Regions from separate parts of the Sporosarcina sp. QA0331 genome, predicted to be linked through region 2. Evidence: a T-box and tRNA genes for the amino acid it is inferred to sense, from the RefSeq annotation. Region 2 holds a T-box; the other holds one or more tRNA genes.

Region 1 (3,417 bases), 1.5 Mb from region 2:
TTGATAATGGATGACGTATCTTATATTACTTTTATCGATGCCCATACCGAATGCATTCGTCGCTACCATAACAGTTGCCTCATCCATGAGGAATCTTTCCTGCTCAGATTGCCTGACGACATCAGATAATCCTGCATGGTATTTTGCAACAGCGACTCCGCTCCTCACGAGCGTTGCATGGATCTGGTCTACCGCTTTACGGGTGGCGGCATAAATGATGCCCGCTTCCCCATCATTCTTTTTAATATAGTCTTTGACGAACTTGTCCCGATCCTGTCCTTTAATAACAGAAAAAGTTAGATTGCTTCTTTCAAAGCCTGTCATAACTGTATTTTCATGTTCGATTTGCAATTGGTCGCAAATATCATCGCGTACAGCTGGTGTCGCGGTTGCCGTCAATGCCAAAACGACCGGCTTTTGATCGAATGAGGATATGACTTTACTCATCATCCGGTAACTCGGCCTGAAATCATGCCCCCATTGCGAAATACAGTGCGCCTCGTCAATCGCAATCATGGGGATTTCCATTTTGTTAATTTGCTGAATGAAAGACGGAGATTCAAAACGTTCCGGAGCAACGTAAAGTAGACGATACATTCCCTCTACTGCATTTTCAACTGTCCCGAAATATTCCTCTGTCGACAAAGTACTATTGATGTATGCCGCGGGAATACCGATTTGATGAAGGGCATCCACTTGATCTTTCATCAATGAAATCAACGGAGATACAACGAGGACAGTGCCTTCCATGACCAATGCTGGAACTTGGTAGCAGATGGATTTTCCTCCGCCGGTCGGCATGACACAAAGTGTATCTTGTCCGTTTAATACATTTCGAATGGCTTTTTCTTGGCCTGTACGGAAGGAAGAAAAGCCAAAGTAGGAAGATAAGACGGAAGTTATTTGTTCGATTAGTATCACCTCTTATAGAAAATCAAAGAAAAAAGCACCCATCCTCCGGCGCTTTTTCCATATCCTTTACTCCAGCAGCATCCGTTCCTCGTCTCGGCTATGTATTTCATTGACAACCAAAAGAGCATAAAACTTTTGTAAAACGGTCGGACTGAGCTTTTCTGTTTTGCGTAGCGTTTCAATGTCTTCTACGATGATCCTAAGGAGATCATGGTCTCTCGTCAACTGGATAATTGCTTCTTCCAATTCCGGATTTTCATTTTTAATTTCTCGGTATAGCCCATCCTCTTCTGCATCGGCATGGCTGATCACTCTTGATTTCCAATAATCGATCAATTCATCGGCCGCACGATCTGCTAAATCCATATCGCCTTTTTGAAGAAAATCAATGAGCAATTCTGTCTTACTTACAGCTCCTGATAGTCCGCCTTCATGGATAGCGCGGTGAGCTTGTAGTTGTTTCAGTGCAGGACCTGACATATGACTCATCCTTTCAATAAAATGCTTTCTTATAGAATAACAGACATTTGGACAAGTCACCAATTGAAAGTATGTAAAAAAGCCCTCAATACGGAAAAACCGTATACGAGAGCTTCATTACAATTAAAACGGAGACGAGAGGATTTGAACCCCCGCGACGCGTGAACGCCCTAGCTGATTTCGAGTCAGCCCCCTTCAGCCTCTTGGGTACGTCTCCAATTAGGACAAATTAAATTATACGCCTGAAAAACGGAGATGTAAAGTTCCTAATTTGACTGTTTACACCTTCGCGATACGGATATTGCTTATCATAGCCAAGCCGAGAATGACCATTAGAATAACGAAAAACGGAGGACCTATATAAGGGCTCAGGAAGTAAGACAACGTCAGCAAGACGCCCGCTGCTGTAATTGGCACACCGTAAAATGCTCCGTCAAACTCCTTGACGTTGTATCGCGCAAGTCGTATTGCCCCAGCAGCGATGTAAAAAACCGTTGCAGCAATGCCAACCCACAGCATAGAGGACAAACTAGTCATATAGATAAGAAGCGCAGGAGCGACTCCAAAAGAAACAATATCGCTTAACGAATCCAGTTCCTTGCCAAATAAAGACTCGGATTGAAAGTGCCGTGCGACCATACCATCGAACCGATCAAAAAGTGCAGCTAGGAAAATGAAAACAAGACTCATATGAGCAAGGTCCCTAGCAACTAGAATAATTGCTATAATTCCGAAACTTAAATTTGTAATTGTTATAGCATTCGCCAATTGGCCCTTTATTTTCGTATAATCTAAGTATCTGGATGAAAACATAATAATACCTCCAGTTTAATTATCTTTCTAACAAATAATTTTAAGACATTGGAGACGGACGTAATGAAAAAAATGATTTTTAACCGATTTGTCGAACTGAGCGGACACCCCGTGTCTGCAACCCTATTAAAAACGATTGCAAGATCGCCTATAAGCCGAAAGCTTATCAAACCATTTGCAAGAACATATCGTATTAACGAGGAAGAAGCCGAATTTCCAATCGATCATTATGAAAGCCTTCAAGCTTATTTTACGCGTAAGTTGAAAAAGGGTTCACGGCCGATTGATACGCGCACCCAAACTTTGATTTCTCCGGTTGACGGCATCGTCACAGAAATGGGGACAATCGATATGGATCAGACGTTTACGATCAAGAACCATCTCTATAGTATAAAACAGATTTTAGGTGATGAAAAGAGAGCAATTCCATATAAAGGTGGATTCTTTTTCGTTTTTTATCTATCACCAAGCCATTATCACCATTTTCACTACCCATTTGACGGGCAGTTGCTATCCCGGTATGCACTAGGGACAACCTCTTTTCCAGTGAACGATCTCGGCTTGCGCCTTGGCAATCAGCCGTTTGCGACGAACTACCGTATCATTTCCGAACTTTCGACAGCAAATGGCAGAATGGCACTAATTAAAGTCGGAGCTTTGAATGTCAATAGTATTCATATATTAGACTCCTCAACTGATTGTAAAAAAGGCGAGGAATTTGGCTATTTCTCATTTGGATCTACTGTCATTTTATTAATAGAGAATAACGGTTCCTTCAACCCTACAGTTACTAAAAACGCCGAAGTGGAAATGGGGCAATCGGTTGGATGTTGGACACTCCCCTCCTAAACCTGTATAAATATCCTTCTTGGAAATTTCAGACCCTTCCATTTTTTCGGTTAAGTATAATGGTATTTATACGATATCAATTATTTATCGATAATCATTATAATTAACTGTAGATTTCCCAGAACACGTGTGTTATATTAAAGAGGAAGTTAGTAGACTATGAATCCAAGGAGGCATTATCAATGACAATCAATGATAATCATTCTCAAAAGAATCTTACAACTGCTGCTGGTGCTCCGGTAGTGGACAACCAAAATTCGATGACAGCAGGCCCTAGAGGACCAGTCCTCTTACAAGATGTATGGCTAATTGAAAAACTAGCACATTTCGATCGTGAAGTTATTCCTGAACGCCGTATGCACG
Region 2 (3,417 bases):
AGTCTACCGCCTTAAAAAGCAGGAGGCCAAATTGATCCCCAACATTTTCCTTAGGATAATCAAGGTAAGACATTGGGATCTCAGTAGTATATCTGAAAGACACTACCCTATCCCCCATAACTGCTACTCCCCTATCATATATAAAGTCTACTTCTATTTTCCTTTTGTCAATCAGCGTGATAACTAGCCCTTTTTTAGGATCAACTTTTAATTTGAATTTGATCGCTCTACCCAATTCTTCGGCAAATTCTTTAGTAGGTTTCCAAATAGTCATCGTAGGTTGCCTTTCCATATGTAGTCCCACCTTTCGCCTTAGAGGAATTATTGTCCTTTCATAATATCTAATTTTGTCATAGGTTTTCAATTTATCACGTCAAAACTAAAAGGCAAGAATCCCGTACAATACTGGACTCTTGCCTAACTCGCCACTATTCAACTATTCTGGGTCACTTCAGTGCTGTATGTTTTTCTTTCCACCAACAGAGCGAACCCATTATGGTAAGTTCGAGTGACTTATCGTATGTGTCTTTACTTTTATCGAATAACTTCTTTTCCACCCATATAAGGACGCAATACTTCTGGAACGATGACAGATCCGTCCTCTTGCTGGAAGTTTTCCAGGATGGCTGCAACTGTCCGTCCAATCGCCAAACCGCTTCCGTTCAACGTATGAACGAATTCAGGCTTCGCACCTTGCTCGCGGCGGAAACGGATAGACGCGCGTCTCGCTTGGAAGTCTTCGAAATTCGAGCAAGAAGAGATTTCACGGTACGTGTCCTGCGTCGGAATCCATACTTCGATATCGTATTTCTTCGCTGCTGTGAACCCAAGATCCGCTGTGCACATTTTTAAGACACGGTATGGAAGGCCCAACAATTGAAGCACTTTCTCCGCATGTCCTGTCAATTTTTCCAGCTCTTCATAAGACTCTTCCGGCTTCACAAAGCGGACAAGCTCAACTTTATTGAACTGATGCTGGCGAATCAAGCCACGTGTATCTCTACCCGCAGACCCTGCTTCTGAACGGAAGTTCGTGCTGTATGCAGTATAAGCGATCGGCAATTGAGCACCGTCGAGAATTTCGTCACGGTAATAGTTCGTCACCGGAACTTCAGACGTCGGAATTAAGAAATAATCCTCTTCCTCGATCAAGAACGCATCCTCTTCGAATTTCGGAAGTTGGCCAGTACCCGTCAAGCTCGTACGGTTCACCAAATATGGCGGCAGCATTTCTTCATAGCCATGCTCCTCTACATGTAGATCGAGCATAAAGCTAATCAACGCACGCTCTAGTCTCGCACCTAGTCCACGATAAAACACAAAACGGCTGCCCGTCACTTTTGCTGCACGTTCAAAATCGAGCAAGTTCAAATCCGTCCCGATTTCCCAATGCGGCTTCGGTTCGAAAGTAAATTCTGGTTTTTCTCCCCATGTACGGACTTCGACATTATCATCTTCACTGTCACCAACTGGAACTGATTCATGCGGGATGTTCGGAATGCGCATCATGATATAATTCAAATCTTCTTCGACTTGATGCAATTGCTCATCAAGTGTTTTGATTTCATCTCCGACTTCACGCATGCGTGCGATTACGTCATCCGCATTTTCCTTGTTACGTTTCATTTCCGCTACTTTTTGCGAAACTTCATTTCGCTCCGCTTTCAGTACTTCCACTTTCGCAATCAGTTCTCTACGTTTTTCATCCAGTCCGACAAATTTATCCAAATCCGTCAAGTCTTCTCCGCGCTTCGTAAGCTTAGCTTTCACTTCATCAAAGTTCGCACGAAGCATTTTAATGTCTAACATAGTGATTCCTCCTCAGTTTTGAATGTGACGATTATTTTCAGACACAAAAAAAGCCCTCTATCCCCTATACAAGGGACGAGAACTACCCGCGTTGCCACCCAAATTGACCAGCAAAAAGCTGATCCACTCTTTGAAATAACGGTTCAATGTCCGGCTAGGCCTACTCTTCGTTCAGCCTGGCTACTCAGGGACGGATTCACAAGTGTCTTTACCGGCTCACACCACCCGCCGGCTCTCTTTGAAAAACGTGCTTGCTACTGCTTCCCATCATCGTCTTTAATTTGAAATTAACATCACTTTACTACATACAGTCACTTTTTGCAAGGTTCAAGAAGTTATAGTCTTTAACATATCCGCAATAGCGTTAAAATATTCTGTTTCATGTGGAACAAAATCATTCAAGCTTATATGATTGCCATCTAAGCAAACGATATTTTCTACTTCTCCCTTAAAAAGTGCCTGTACATCCCCGATTGAAACAGCGTGAATGCTTTCTACTTCCTCCTTTTGCAATGTGAAATCAGCCGGCGCAAAGGTTGATTGATATAGAAAAACATTCGCAAATTCCCGGTCAATGAAATCCGGCAGCTTAATGACATCTCGAACGGCGCCCATCCGTTTTAACTTGGAAAGGTCCACTTGTATGCCAAGCTCCTCCTCCACTTCACGGATTCCATCTATAACGTCCTCGTCCGCCAACAAATGGCCCGCCGCTGTAATATCATACAAGCTTGGGAAGTCCTTTTTAGTGGCGCTTCTTTTTTGAATAAAAACATTTGTCTCATCCAAGAGCCAACAATGGAATGTCTCGTGCCACAAGCCTTTCTTATGAACGATTTCTCTTGTTTCATCACATACATACTTATAATCTTCATCGAATACTTTCAGTAACTCTACCAACTTCATACTCCCTTTCAACGAAATACATTGATTATACTAACAACAAGGATCAATGTGAACACTACAGCAACGATTGCAGAAGTGATTTTCGTATAAAGAATTGCTCCCCTTGAAAATTCAGGCTCCCCATCATATTGCCACCGTTTCCCAAATAACATCATTTCCCGTGGAGCCAAAAATGTCAATACACTGACTGGAACGAAGAGGATGAACAAAAAAATCGCTTCAGCCATCCCGCCCACCTCCTTGTTACATTTACGCCTTCTATTCTTTAATACGCTATTTCCTCATTAAATGTTTCTAAAACATCTCATAACATACATAACAATAAAAAAATCCAGAACATACAACGTATGCTCTGGACCTCTTCCCATCAAACTCCACGTACCGCCATTAATTCACTTTCTGCTAACTTACTTATTTCTAGACCTTTCATTGGCGTGCCGATGTCTTTGGATAAATCACCGATCAATGCATAGTTCCGGAAATCTTCCGTTGCCATGACAATCGCACGCGCGAAGCGTTCAGGGTTGTCGGATTTAAAGATACCGGAACCGACGAATACGCCGTCTGCGCCAAGCTCCATCATCAGTGCCGCGTCCGCAGGGGTCGCTACGCCGCCTGCTGCATAATTCGTAACCGGTAGACGCTTCGCTTCGCGGATCGCTAGCAGCACGTCATAAGGCGCTGCCAAGTCTCTTGCAGCCA

Evidence for each region. A T-box is a leader RNA that pairs with one kind of tRNA and senses whether it is charged. The one in region 2 lies ahead of serS (serine--tRNA ligase), so its partner is inferred to be a tRNA-Ser.
Region 1: it encodes a tRNA-Ser, which carries the amino acid that the T-box ahead of serS (serine--tRNA ligase) is inferred to sense. The anticodon was not compared.

What each region holds. Positions count from the first base shown of each region.
Region 1 covers NZ_CM147850.1:1,402,703-1,406,119, reverse strand. Annotated here, with positions in the region: gene recQ (DNA helicase RecQ) at 1-921, opposite strand, end outside; gene AC0L13_RS06730 (hemerythrin domain-containing protein) at 979-1,392, opposite strand; tRNA gene AC0L13_RS06725 (tRNA-Ser) at 1,522-1,609, opposite strand; gene pssA (CDP-diacylglycerol--serine O-phosphatidyltransferase) at 1,672-2,205, opposite strand; gene AC0L13_RS06715 (phosphatidylserine decarboxylase) at 2,269-3,054, shown strand; gene AC0L13_RS06710 (catalase) at 3,237-3,417, shown strand, end outside.
Region 2 covers NZ_CM147850.1:4,026,370-4,029,786, reverse strand. Annotated here, with positions in the region: gene AC0L13_RS20465 (hypothetical protein) at 1-292, opposite strand, end outside; gene serS (serine--tRNA ligase) at 535-1,809, opposite strand; T-box leader at 1,878-2,089, opposite strand; gene AC0L13_RS20455 (NUDIX hydrolase) at 2,137-2,715, opposite strand; gene AC0L13_RS20450 (DUF6199 family natural product biosynthesis protein) at 2,724-2,942, opposite strand; gene pdxS (pyridoxal 5'-phosphate synthase lyase subunit PdxS) at 3,083-3,417, opposite strand, start outside.